2 regions of the Pseudoalteromonas sp. SR44-5 genome follow, and region 1 is predicted to be linked to the other one. Evidence: predicted binding sites of a transcription regulator. Region 1 holds the regulator's gene; the other holds the start of a gene.
What was found. The regulator LexA, encoded in region 1, represses DNA repair genes until DNA is damaged. The targets are predictions, from matches to a motif close to TACTGTATNNNNATACAGTA.
Positions count from the first base shown of each region.

Region 2: a site for LexA is predicted at 1,211-1,230, ahead of H5154_RS09870 (YebG family protein). Genes of this name have one in related genera too.

Region 1 covers NZ_JACJDT010000022.1:24,729-31,479, forward strand. The annotation lists gene H5154_RS12975 (PaaI family thioesterase) at 1-395, opposite strand, end outside; gene H5154_RS12980 (hypothetical protein) at 517-1,311, shown strand; gene lexA (transcriptional repressor LexA) at 1,386-2,003, shown strand; gene coxB (cytochrome c oxidase subunit II) at 2,425-3,567, shown strand; gene ctaD (cytochrome c oxidase subunit I) at 3,567-5,165, shown strand; gene H5154_RS13000 (cytochrome c oxidase assembly protein) at 5,165-5,692, shown strand; gene H5154_RS13005 (cytochrome c oxidase subunit 3) at 5,728-6,603, shown strand; gene H5154_RS24045 (DUF2909 family protein) at 6,503-6,751, opposite strand, start outside.
Region 2 covers NZ_JACJDT010000014.1:1,918-8,668, forward strand. The annotation lists gene dsbB (disulfide bond formation protein DsbB) at 1-404, shown strand, start outside; gene H5154_RS09860 (DUF6170 family protein) at 404-706, shown strand; gene H5154_RS09865 (ComEA family DNA-binding protein) at 723-1,019, opposite strand; gene H5154_RS09870 (YebG family protein) at 1,281-1,595, shown strand; gene putP (sodium/proline symporter PutP) at 1,666-3,177, opposite strand; gene H5154_RS09880 (EAL and HDOD domain-containing protein) at 3,556-4,779, shown strand; gene H5154_RS09885 (VacJ family lipoprotein) at 4,847-5,578, opposite strand; gene ccmI (c-type cytochrome biogenesis protein CcmI) at 5,588-6,751, opposite strand, start outside.

The DNA.
Region 1 (6,751 bases):
AGTTCTCCACGACTATTGGTGATTTTTATTTCCCATACGGATGTACGCTTGCCTAAGTGTAGTGGTGCTGCTATCGCGGTTAATATACCATTACGTGATGCTTTTAGATGATTGGCATTGATCTCCTGGCCAACACAATAAAACTTTGTAAAATCAACAGCAAAGTTTGCAGCATAACTCGCCACCGTTTCTGCAAGTACAACATTTGCGCCGCCATGCACCATACCCATAGGGTTATGATGAGCTGGGATCGCGGGCATCGTTGCTACTAAATAATCATCGCCTATTTCACTTATTTCAATGCCCATGGTTTTCATCAATGTGCCTTGACCACTTATGCCGTCATCAAGTTGCTTACATTGTGCTAGGGTGATCGGTTGATACCAAATACTCATCTGTCTACCTCACTAAGTTATTTACTAAATCAGTCTACACTTTTAAACATTTTCCTACAGTTAAGATCATAAAAATAGATAAAATGTACCTATATTATCTAACTGTTAATGGATCTTAAGGATGAAAGTAAAGGTATTTGGATGTGGTGCAATATTATTAATGAGCCTTGTTGCTCAGCCGCAGGCTGTTGCTAGTACCCAACATCAACTCGATATTGGTTTTACCGATTTAGCTGGTTTAGATGAATCTTTTTTAGGCGCACGGTATCGATATTTTGCGCAAGATCTTGAATCTTTGACTGGTCCATACGAGCTAAAAGCGTATTTAAATCAAGTCAATAATTATGCTATTGGTGGGTTTGCTAATGATGATTTTAGCTATTTAAATGCCGATGCTGCCATCTATGGTCCCGCAGGATTAGTTATTAGTGCCAGCGCGCAGCGCCTCTGTGAGGATAATAGCTATTGGCAAAATACTGATTATTTAGTGAGTGCCGCTGTTGGTAAGCAAATGAATGAACAGTTACAACTAGGGTTCAATGTATATTACAGTCGCTTAGAGCGCCATGATATGTGGTTTGGCAAAGATAATGAAAGAGTCGCGGTTGAATGGACTTATGCTCCTTATGTTCGTTGGACAAATATAGTTAGCAATCAAGGTTGGGATTTAGAGCTAAAGCAATTGGCAGGGCGTTATCGTTATGTGCAGGGGCAGGCGGTTTATTATGTAAATCAAGCATGGTCAGTGGGAGTCGTTGCCAATATTCGGAATCAGAAAAATCTAAAAGACAACTATGAACTGCAAACGCAATATTGGTTTAATCAACATGTAGCATTAAAGTTTGGTCTTGGATCTGCGCTTGATTCTGGAAGTGGTTTAAATAGTATGAGCTTGTTATTAACGGCGCGATTTTAAGCCAATTTATATTTGCGATTTTCAGATAACTGTATATACTCACAGTTAAATGTACTGTATGGAAAACCAGTTGTATGCGCCCATTAACGAATCGCCAAGCTCAAATTCTCGAACTTATTAAAGTTTTTATTAAAGATACCGGTATGCCGCCAACCCGTGCTGAGATTGCGCAAACGTTAGGTTTTAAAAGTGCTAATGCAGCGGAAGAACATTTAAAGGCATTAGCGAAAAAGGGCGTTATTAAAATGAAGCCCGGTGCTAGTCGAGGTATTCAGTTAGTTGAAGAGGATGAGCCGGAACAACTTGGTTTACCTCTAATAGGCAGAGTTGCCGCTGGTGAGCCTATTTTGGCAGAGCAGCATGTTGAAAGTCATTGCAAAATAGATCCACTCTTGTTTAAACCGGCTGCTGATTTTTTACTGCGTGTGCAAGGCATGAGTATGAAAGACATTGGTATTATGGATGGCGATTTATTGGCAGTACACAGCACTCAAGTTGCTGAAAATGGCCAAGTGGTGGTTGCCCGTGTTGATGACGATGTAACAGTAAAACGCCTTGAAAAAGCAGGTAAAAAAGTTTTTTTACATGCTGAAAATGATGAATTTTCACCGATTGAAGTGGATCTTGAACATGAATCTTTCAATATTGAAGGGTTGGCTGTTGGGGTGATCCGCAACGCTGATTGGATGTAAATTTTTTGATCTATATTTTGCACCAAATTGGTGAAGTTTGGTGCATTTAATTTTTTACCGCTTTAATGGCTAGATTTTATACTTAGCTATAGCGTCCTAAGCCCTATCAAATCTACTTACCAGCTACTTTTAGCCCTCTAATATTATCCCTAATTACAAAATAACGCGCTGATTTTTAGCTGTTATTTATGCACCAAAAAAGAATTTAATTGCTCTTAAAACTTGCTAATTGTTCATTTTTTAACTAATTGGTTAATACACTGTGTTAACAGCTACTTTAAAAGTCTAACAATTTTGCTCAATAGCATAATTTAGGGTTGCGTTAATATTCAGTAACAATAAAAAATAACGAATTGGCGCGAATAAAGCTGTGCCGCCTTTTCGCTTTGCGTTTTGCAATAGCATTTAAAGGAGCCGTCACATGGGTAAATTGAGCTCTACCTTGTGGCTTATATTGTTTGTTCTACCGCAGCAAGTATTGGCTAATAGCCAGTTTAATATGCGTAAGGGCGTAACAGATATAAGTAATGATGTTTATCAGCTGCACATGACAATATTTATTATATGTTGTGTGATTGGGGTCATCGTGTTCGCCGTGATGTTTTGGGCACTGATCCACCACCGTAAATCTAAAGGGGCAAAACCAGCCCAATTTCATGAAAGTACTAAAGTTGAAATCCTTTGGACGGCAATCCCATTTGTGATTTTAATTGCCATGGCTGTTCCCGCCACTAAAACCTTAATTTCGATGGAAGACGCCAGTAAGGCTGATCTCACCATTAAAATTACTGGTTCTCAATGGAAGTGGCATTATGAGTATATGGGAGAAGATGTTTCTTTTTACTCTATTTTAGCTACCCCGCAAGAACAAATTACCAACCAAGCAGATAAATCAAGCACCTATTTACTAGAGGTTGATAAACCTTTGGTGTTGCCAATTAATCAAAAAGTACGATTTTTAATGACCTCAGACGACGTTATTCATTCTTGGTGGGTGCCTGATTTTGCAGTGAAAAAAGATGCTAACCCTGGGTTTATCAATGAAACTTGGACCAGAATTAATGAAGAGGGCATTTATCGAGGGCAATGTGCAGAACTATGCGGAAAGGATCATGGCTTTATGCCTGTGGTGGTTGAAGCTAAATCTGAGCAAGCATTTGCAAACTGGCTGAGCGAAGCTAAGCAGGCAAAAGCAAACGCTGCAATTGCTGATGCTGCATTATTAGATCAAACATTACCAAAAGAAGAATTAATGACACTCGGCGAGCAAGTCTATATGGCCAGTTGCGCTGCGTGTCACCAACCAACAGGTATGGGCTTACCGGGGGTTTTCCCGGCGCTCAAAGGCAGTCCGGTAGTATTAGGAGATATTAAAGATCATATTGATGTAGTGCTTCATGGTCGCCCAGGTACCGCTATGCAAGCATTTGACAAGCAGTTATCAATCAAGCAGCTAGCAGCTGTGATCACCTATAAGCGTAATGCATGGGGCAATGACACTGGGGATGTAATTCAACCGAGTCAGATACAAGCCGCGATTGATGCAACTTCGGAGGCTAAATAATGAGTAGCGTAACAGAGCAACAACATGATCAAGCTGCACACCATGATGGACATCATCATCCTGCGAAAGGTTTTAAACGCTGGCTTTATACTACTAACCATAAAGATATCGGAAGCTTATATTTAATTTTTTCGTTGACGATGTTTTTAATTGGTGGCGCCATGGCGATGGTGATCCGCGCAGAGTTATTTCAACCTGGCTTACAGTTAGTAGAGCCTCACTTTTTTAATCAAATGACCACAGTACATGGCTTGATCATGGTCTTTGGTGCCGTTATGCCGGCCTTTACAGGATTGGCTAACTGGATGGTACCACTCATGATTGGCGCACCAGATATGGCATTACCACGGATGAATAATTGGAGCTTTTGGATTTTACCTTTTGCTTTTATTATTTTACTGGCATCCCTATTTATGCCAGGTGGTGGCCCGGCATTTGGCTGGACTTTTTATGCACCACTGTCAACAACTTACAGTAACGATAATACCGCATTATTTGTTTTTGCTATTCACATCATGGGTATTAGTTCAATTATGGGCGCAATCAATGTGATTGTAACTATCGTTAATTTACGTGCGCCAGGTATGACTTGGATGAAGCTGCCGCTGTTTGTGTGGACATGGCTTATCACCGCTTTTTTATTGATTGCTGTGATGCCGGTATTGGCCGGTGCTGTGACTATGGTATTGACTGATAAGTATTTTGCAACCAGCTTTTTTGATGCTGCTGGGGGCGGTGATCCGGTGATGTTCCAGCACATATTTTGGTTTTTTGGTCACCCTGAAGTGTACATTATGATACTGCCAGCCTTTGGCATTATCTCGACTATAGTGCCGACCTTTTCACGTAAAAAATTATTTGGTTATGCCTCTATGGTATATGCCACATCTTCGATTGCTTTACTGAGCTTTATAGTTTGGGCGCATCATATGTTTACCACAGGTATGCCTGTTGCTGGCGAATTATTTTTTATGTATGCCACTATGCTGATATCGGTGCCAACTGGGGTCAAAGTATTTAACTGGGTAGCCACCATGTGGCGTGGTTCGATTAGTTTTGAAGTGCCTATGTTATTTAGTATTGCGTTTATTGTGTTATTCACTTTAGGTGGTTTCTCTGGGTTGATGCTGGCGATTACTCCTGCTGATTTTCAATACCATGATACTTATTTTGTGGTGGCGCATTTTCATTATGTGTTAGTGACTGGGGCGATATTTTCAATTATGGCCGGGGCGTATTATTGGCTGCCAAAATGGACGGGAAATATGTTCAATATCACCTTGGCTAAATGGCATTTTTGGTTGTCGTTAGTGAGCGTGAATGTATTGTTTTTCCCTATGCACTTTGTTGGTTTGGCCGGTATGCCGCGCCGGATTCCTGACTACGCACTGCAATTTGCAGACTTTAACGCGATTATTAGTATTGGTGGCTTTGCTTTTGGTTTATCACAATTGTTATTTGTGGTTGTAGTATTTAAGTGTGCACGAGGCGGCGATAAAGTGCCCGCCAAAGTGTGGGATGGTGCTGAGGGTTTGGAATGGGAGGTGGCATCTCCTGCGCCTTATCATACTTTTGAAACGCCACCGGAGATTAAGTAATGAGTCATGCACCACTGCTTAAGCGCTTAGTTTTAATATGTCTTGGCATGTTCGCTTTTGCGTTTGCTTTGGTGCCGTTGTACGACGTTTTTTGTGATGTAACAGGCCTTAATGGTAAGCCTTCGTTAGAGCAAGCAAAGCAAAGTACGAGTGTTAATGAGGCACGAGAAATCGACGTAAGCTTCACAACTCATGCGCAAAGTGGAGCGCCATTTGAGGTGCAATCACATGAGTATAGTGTGGTAGTAAAGCCCGGAGCTATGCGCGAAGTGCTGTTTAGAGCAAAAAATACCAGTAATGAAGATAAAGTCATGCAAGCTGTACCGTCGGTGTCTCCAGGCAAAGCAGCTAAGTATTTGCATAAAATGGCTTGCTTTTGTTTTGATCAACAACTTTTGAAAGCAGGTGAAGAAGTGGAATTTAAACTGCTTTTTTATGTTGATACGCAATTACCTGAAGATGTTGAAGAGTTAACTTTGTCTTATACCGTGTTTGATATTAGCGGGCAGATAGTGGCTAGTAATTAGGTTGCCAAGCTAATAGCTAATTAGGAGCAAACAAAATGGATAAAAATTACGAAAAATATTATGTTCCCGCGCAAAGTCCGTGGCCAATAGTTGGCGCATTTGCGATGTTTTTTATTGCTGTTGGTGCAGGTCTTACTGTAATGCAAGCAAGCAGCGGCGGTGGTGCTGGCCATTATGTACTTTACGCAGGAATTGGTGTGTTGCTGTTTATGCTATTTCGCTGGTTTAAAAATGTCATTGAGGAGTCTGATCAAGGCTTATATTCAGCACAAATGGATCGCTCGTTTCGTCAAGGTATGAGCTGGTTTATTTTCTCTGAAGTAATGTTTTTTATGGCTTTTTTCGGTGCCCTTTTTTATGCCCGGATGATCTCTGTGCCTTGGCTTGGCGGCGCCGGAAATAATGCCATGACCAATGAGGTACTGTGGCCTACTTTTGAAGCAATCTGGCCATTAGTTACTACACCCGGTGGTAGTACGACACAGGCTATGGGTTGGCAGGGATTGCCGCTGATCAACACATTAATATTACTAACCTCGTCGGTTACCTTACATTTTGCTCATGTAGGCATGGAGAACAATAAGCGTGGGCCATTAAAAGTATTTATGGCACTGACAATCGTATTAGGGGTCTGTTTTTTAGGGCTGCAAGTCGTAGAGTATATGCATGCTTATCAGGATTTAGGACTGACCTTAGATGCTGGCGTATATGGCAATACTTTCTTTTTACTAACCGGCTTTCATGGCATGCATGTGACCTTAGGAACTATTTTATTATTAGTCATGCTGATCCGTATTTTAAAGGGCCACTTTAGCCCAGATAAACATTTTGCGTTTCAAGCCGCAGCTTGGTATTGGCATTTTGTTGATGTGGTGTGGTTGTGTTTATTTGTGTTTGTATATGTGCTGTAACTTTATCAATTGGTGATGAGTTACTGTGGATGAAACCTAGTTTAAGGGCTGCAATAACAACCACTAAGACGATAACAGAAAACAGCACACGACGGCCTAAATAGTGAGACATAGGCCGTCCATCTGTTTTACCCGATACCATAATAAA
Region 2 (6,751 bases), on a different contig from region 1:
TAGAGCCATGCATTATGTGTATTTACCAACGTACTGCCATGCTGGGGTTATTAGCCGCTGGGTTACTCGGTGCAATTAAACCCACGAATGTAATATGCCGCCTAACAGCATTTTCTGCATGGGCAGTTGCCAGTATTTGGGGTTATTTAATTGCACGCGAACATATCGATATGCAAACTACCACCGATCCTTTTGCGTTTAGCTGTGAATTCGAACCTAATTTCCCATTACCATTGCACGAATGGATGCCACATTTTTTTGCTGCAACAGGTGACTGTGGCAACATCGATTGGCAATTTGCAGGGCTAAGTATGCCGGCGTGGATGGAGATCATTTTTGCCGCATTTACTCTGATACTAATGGCCGTTGTAGCAAGTCGTTTAATAATTAAAAAGTCGCTGTGATGATGGCATTATTTTCAAGTCAAGTAACGCAATTAAAATCGTTTAAAATACGTCAACGTCAGCAAATAATTGCGATTGCAGTGAGTATGTTAACTCCAATGCAAAAAATCAGTTTGCGTATTATAAAGCTGGTTTTATTGATCCCAGTATTTCTATCATTAGCGTATGTTGAAGGTTGGTTGTTACTTCCAGCTTTACTTCTGGCCGGGTTAAGCTACCCGTTGTTAACCACTCCAGTCGAAATTCAATTCTCTAAACGCTATTTAAGGCACGCTATTAAGCAATTTGAGCAGGGCGAATAATTCGCCCTGCTGATTTTTAGAATGTAACTTTGCCATCCAATTTAGCGACTAATTTTTCGCCAATACCTTTCACCTGCGCTAAATCTGCAACAGACTTAAACTTGCCTTGCTTGGTACGGAAATCAATTATCGCTTGCGCTTTTGATTTACCAATACCCGGCAGCTGAGTAAGCTGTTCGACTGTTGCTTGATTCACATTGACTAACTGAACTTTCTTCATACTTTCAGCAGTCTCTGTTTTAGTTACAGCTGCGCTACTAGGCAATGAAATAGCTAAGCCAAGCACTACCACTATTAAAGTTAAAAACTTCATGTTTCTCCTCCATGATATCCATACGTGGACTCAATTAATAGTTGATTTTAATGCCTTCACTTTTGGACTACCTCCAAATAAAGTCATACTAAAAAAGTGCGACTATTTAAATAAAGTAAAGTTGTACCTCTTTGTCAAATCCTAGTAGTAAAAAATAAAAATGTTCACTTGCAAAAAGACCAATAAACAATTACTGTACATAAAAACAGTAATCAATCAAGGTGAACTTGTTATTCACCAAGCAAATTGGCAGGAGAAATCATGGCTGTTGTTGTTAAATATGTTGTAGAGAGAAACGGAGTCGAGCGTATGACGTTTACTACTAAAAAAGAAGCTGACGCGTATGACAAAATGCTTGATATAGCAGAGTCGCTTGAGGTTATGCTTGAGAAAGTTGATGTGCCACTAAGCGAACAACAAATCGAATCGCTCGCACTTGAGATTGCTAAAAGTAAAGACGACTTTATGAATGTACTTAAAGGCGGCAAAGAGGCAATACAGAAAACACCTACGGCGAAAGTAAAAAAAGAAAATGTAGCGTCGATTAAAGCCAGCGCAGATAAAGAAGCAAGCTAAAAAATTACAAGTTAACTAACTAAAAAAGGGCAATTAATTGCCCTTTTTTAGTTATAAAAATTACTACCCGTTATAGCCCTCGTTCAACTTCATCAAATAATTCGGTGATCTCTTTATTTGGTGGCGCTGTTGATAAGCTCACTGTAATGATTGCAATTGTTGCAAGTATAAAGCCCGGTATAATTTCATAAATGATACTGCTGAGGCTCTCACCATTTATAGTGATTGGCGCGTATATCCAGATCAACACTGTCCCTGCACCCACAACCATGCCACTGATCGCACCTTGTAGATTCATTCGCTTCCAATACAAGCTAAGTAATACTAACGGGCCAAACGCAGCCCCAAAACCAGCCCATGCATTACTTACTAAATCTAAAATAGAACTATCGCGATCATAAGCCAAATAAATAGCAAATAATGCAACGAGTAGTACACTAATTCGCCCAACTAAAACCAGCTCGGTTTGTGATGCATCACGGTTTAAATAAATTTTATAGAAGTCTTCAGTCAAAGAGCTTGAACAAACCAATAACTGAGATGAAATAGTACTCATAATCGCAGCTAAAATAGCAGCAAGTAAAAAGCCGGCAATAAGTGGATGGAAAACCAATTCAGATAATACTAAGAATATAGTTTCTTTATCGTCAATCAGCATTTGATTTTCGATCATGTAAGCGGCACCAAATAGTCCAGTTAACACTGCACCAATCGCTGATAAAGTCATCCACGACATACCAATACGACGCATAGTTGGCATATCTTTCACTGACCGTACTGACATAAAACGTACTATGATATGCGGTTGACCAAAATAACCTAAGCCCCATGCCATTGCAGAAATAATAGCGATAGTTGAACCACCAGCAAACCAATCTAACATATTAAGCGAGTGGACTTCGCTCTCTTTCGGAGCGCTTAACAGCAAGTCATAGCTGGCATTAGCAAGTGTGTCTAACACTGGCTGGTCTAGCATCGTATAAGTAACAATAGGTACAGCAAGTAGCGAGACAAACATAATGCAACCTTGCACAAAGTCAGTCAAACTAACAGCTAAGAAACCACCAAACAATGTATAGAGTACGACGACTCCGGTTGTCACATAAAGCCCTGTTTCGTAACTCATCTGAAATGAGTTTTCGAATAATTTACCGCCAGCGACAACGCCTGAAGAAGTATAAAGTGTAAAGAAAACGATGATCACGATTGCCGAGATGACTCGTAATATATTTTTATTATCAGCAAAACGATTAGCAAAGTAATCTGGGATGGTAATCGAGTCATTCGCTTTTTCAGTATAGACACGTAGCCTTGGCGCGACTAAAAAGTAGTTTGCCCAAGCACCAAGTACTAAACCTATCGCAATCCAAACTTTACTTAAGCCAAATAGATACATAGCACCGGGTAAACCCATAAGTAGCCAACCACTCATGTCCGATGCACCTGCAGATAGTGCAGCTACAGCTGGTGATAAACTTCTGCCACCCAACATATAACCCGACACATCGGCGGTAGACTGCTTATAAGCGTACAAGCCAATACCTAGCATTACGATAAAATACGCAGCTAAAGAAATAATCATTCCAGTTTCCAAACTCGCCTCCAACTCTGAAGTTAAAACCTGGCTTTCAATCCTAATAATGACTCATAAATCAATACTATATAAAGTCATTATTGGTGTAAAAACCAACCTAGAACTTGACTATATCACGCAAAGGGTGAATAACTCCACTTACTGAGGTAGCCAAGTAATGATATAAGGTGGAGTTGTTTTTATCTGATGGTTAATTATTTAACTACAGAACATGGTAATTAATACTTAATTACCTTAGGATTAGATCGATGATGTATCAATTAATTAATACTATAGCATTGATATTCTAAATATAATTAATGCTATTTATGCTGTTTTATCTTATATTGCCCAAGTAATCGCTTAACTGATGTGGACCCGCTGTTTATGTATTTTTATGCTGCACGCCAACCAATTTTAGATCGAAACAAACAACTTGTAGGGTATGAGCTACTCTTTCGTGATGGCGTTGATAATGTATTCCCTGATATTGATGGTGACGAGGCAACCACTCGGCTAATTGAAGGTAGTCAATTCAATTTTGGTTTAGAAGATCTCACCGATAATAAACCAGCGTATATCAACTTTACGCTTGAAACATTACAAAAAGGCTACCCAACTCTGCTTGGTAAAGATCAGATTGTTGTAGAAATACTCGAAACAATTCAACCAGGGAAACGCTTGCTCGCGATCGTCAAAGACTTAAAACAAAAAGGTTATACGCTCGCGCTGGATGATTATATTCACCAGCCTGTATGGCGTCATTTTTATCCTTTTATTGATATTATTAAAATAGATTTTATCAATTGTGACGTTGACACTATCCACACCATAATCGAAGAAATTAAACCTTATCCGCATATAAAATTATTAGCAGAAAAGGTAGAAACCTACGAAAAGTATCAATTAGCATTAGATCTTGGCTTTACTTACTTTCAGGGGTTTTTCTTTTCCAAACCAGAAATGGTGCAAAGTAAAACCTTGCCGCCATCAGAGATAGCTCTTGCCGAGCTGCTTTATGAGACATCCACTGTTGAAGTCAATTTAAAGAAAATTACCGACGTATTTGAGCGAGATGTAAACCTCTCTTATAAATTATTACGTTATAGTAATTCAGCGGCATTTAAGCGCAGAGCTGAGATCAGCACCATCAAACAAGCACTAATTGTGCTAGGTGCAGCAGAAATTAAAAAGTTTTTATCCTTGTTGTTTGCAGCTCAAGTTGCTGGTGATAAACCCGCAGAGTTAATACGCTTATCGTTAACCAGAGCACGCTTTACTGAGTTGCTAGCTATAAACCATAATAAACTCAAAGATACGGGCATGGCTTTTTTAACCGGTATGATGTCATTAATGGATGCCATATTAGATGAAGATATGCAAAGCGTGATGAAAAAGCTACCATTATCCAACGACATAAAGTTAGCATTATTAGAGGATCAAGGTTTACTGGCACAATATCTGCGCTTAGTAAAATTATACGAACAAGCCAATTGGCAAGGTGCAAACGCGATTAAAGATGAGCTTGGTCTTGGCGCTGGTAAAGTGCCAGATGCGTATCATGATGCCGTTAACTGGGCTAATGAACAAATGAAAGTGCTGGCAGGATAATAAATAATACCGTAAATAACAATGCCAGCTTAGACGCTGGCATTTTTATTTAACCTGAAAATACACATTAAAGGCTTTCTAAAAAGTCTTCATCAAAATCGTCGGGCTCTTTTTCAACCGGTGGATTACCATCATACAACTCATATAACTGACGTTGAAAGTAAATGTCTTTCATAAAAATATACGGATCGAGTGACTCATTCAATAAGCTTTCTTGTGGTATTAAAGAAGCCCGAGCTTCTACAGCCTTTAACGCAAACACCAATACAGTTTGTGGCGTGGTTAAGGCAATTTTTGGTAACACATAGCCATCAACCACTGCACCCGTTAGGTTACGCGCTGTTGACGGTCCCATTCCCGGTAGCATTAAATAAGCACCGTCGCCTATTCCCCATACCCCCAGAGTTTGACCAAAGTCTTCATCGACAATATTCAAACCAAGCGATGTCGCAACATCAAATAAGCCAAAAATACCCACAGTTGAATTAACTAAAAACCGCGCTAAGCTCACGCCTGCGTTACCCGCTTTACCTTGTAGCGTGGCATTAACTACATCAGTTGGTGCACTAATGTTGCCAGTAAAATTGACGATACTACGGCGCACCGGTGTTGGTGTTACGGCCACATACCCTACCGCAACAGGGCGCAGAACATAAGCATCAAGTACATCCATATTAAAATCATACATTGGACGGTTAAATGATTGTAGTGGATCTCGCTCATCTATTTTTTCGTCAGGCACTTGCGCGCATCCTGCTAGCACCAATAGCCCAAACAAAACTAAACTCTGTCTTAACATCTTTTATCCTTAAGGTATTAATTCATTGATAAGTAAATCGTAAGCCTTGGTTTGGCTACGTTCTAACACATCTGAACGCCCTTCCAACTCACCCGTTGAAGGCATTACTGATGCATCCTTTGAAATGCGTGCAGTTAAAATAATTTTATCAACGCTTGAAAGCGTTAACCCTGCGACCATAGCATTACTATCACTTAACTGTACTTCAATTGGAAAACTATAATCTGTTAATTTTACCACTGCGAGCGGCATTGGCGGACCATTGGCAGCTTTTGCAAATACGAATAAGGTACCTTGGATTGGAAGCTTGTCCGCAAGCTGTGGCGCAAGATTAACGGTAACTTTGATAGCACTCATTTTAGCTGCGTTATTATCCTCGCCACTGCCCTGCTCAGCTTGTGGTTGCAACGCAGGTGCTAGTTGTGTGTTTTCAGCTGTAATATTTTGTTCAATTTCAGTAATTCGCTGAGCAATCATGTCATAGCGAGTATCTTGCTCATCCATACTCTTTAAAAGCACTTCGAATGCTGCTTTTGCTTGCAACCAATCATGACGCTCATAAGCAATTAACGCTAACAATGAAATAGCATCAAGGTTAGTTGGATCGTCTTTGAGCACTTTAGAGAGCATACCCGCAGCGCGCGTCATATTTACATCACTGCCTTCAAGTAATAGTACTTGGCTGTAACTGATCAGCACAGGCATGTTGTCAGGATCCATGCGCAGCACTTTATCAAATGACTGTTGCGCCATGTCGTATTCATTCAATGACATTGCAACGCGACCGAGTAGCATCCAAGCCACTTGATCATCACCACTTTGCGCAAGTTTAGTGCGTAGCCCTAACGCAAACGCTTGTAATTCATTTTGGGTTAAAGGTTCGCCTTGTTGCATCACGGCTCGTTCACCATAAGCTGCTAAATTATCCATGGCGCTGTGCCAGTTCTGCAACTGTTGTTGTGAACCAGTTGCGGTATAAAATACAGCGGTAAAAGCGATTAAAAATGCACTGCCTGTTAATGCAAAAATACGGTTATTGCCTCTGCTCATCAGTGATTTTTCAGGCGATAACTCATTTAGTAAACGACGTTTGAGCTCAATCACAGACTCATCATGGTTAACTTGATCAATACGTTGATTTGCTAAATCATTCGCCAGCTCGCCAAGGCGCTG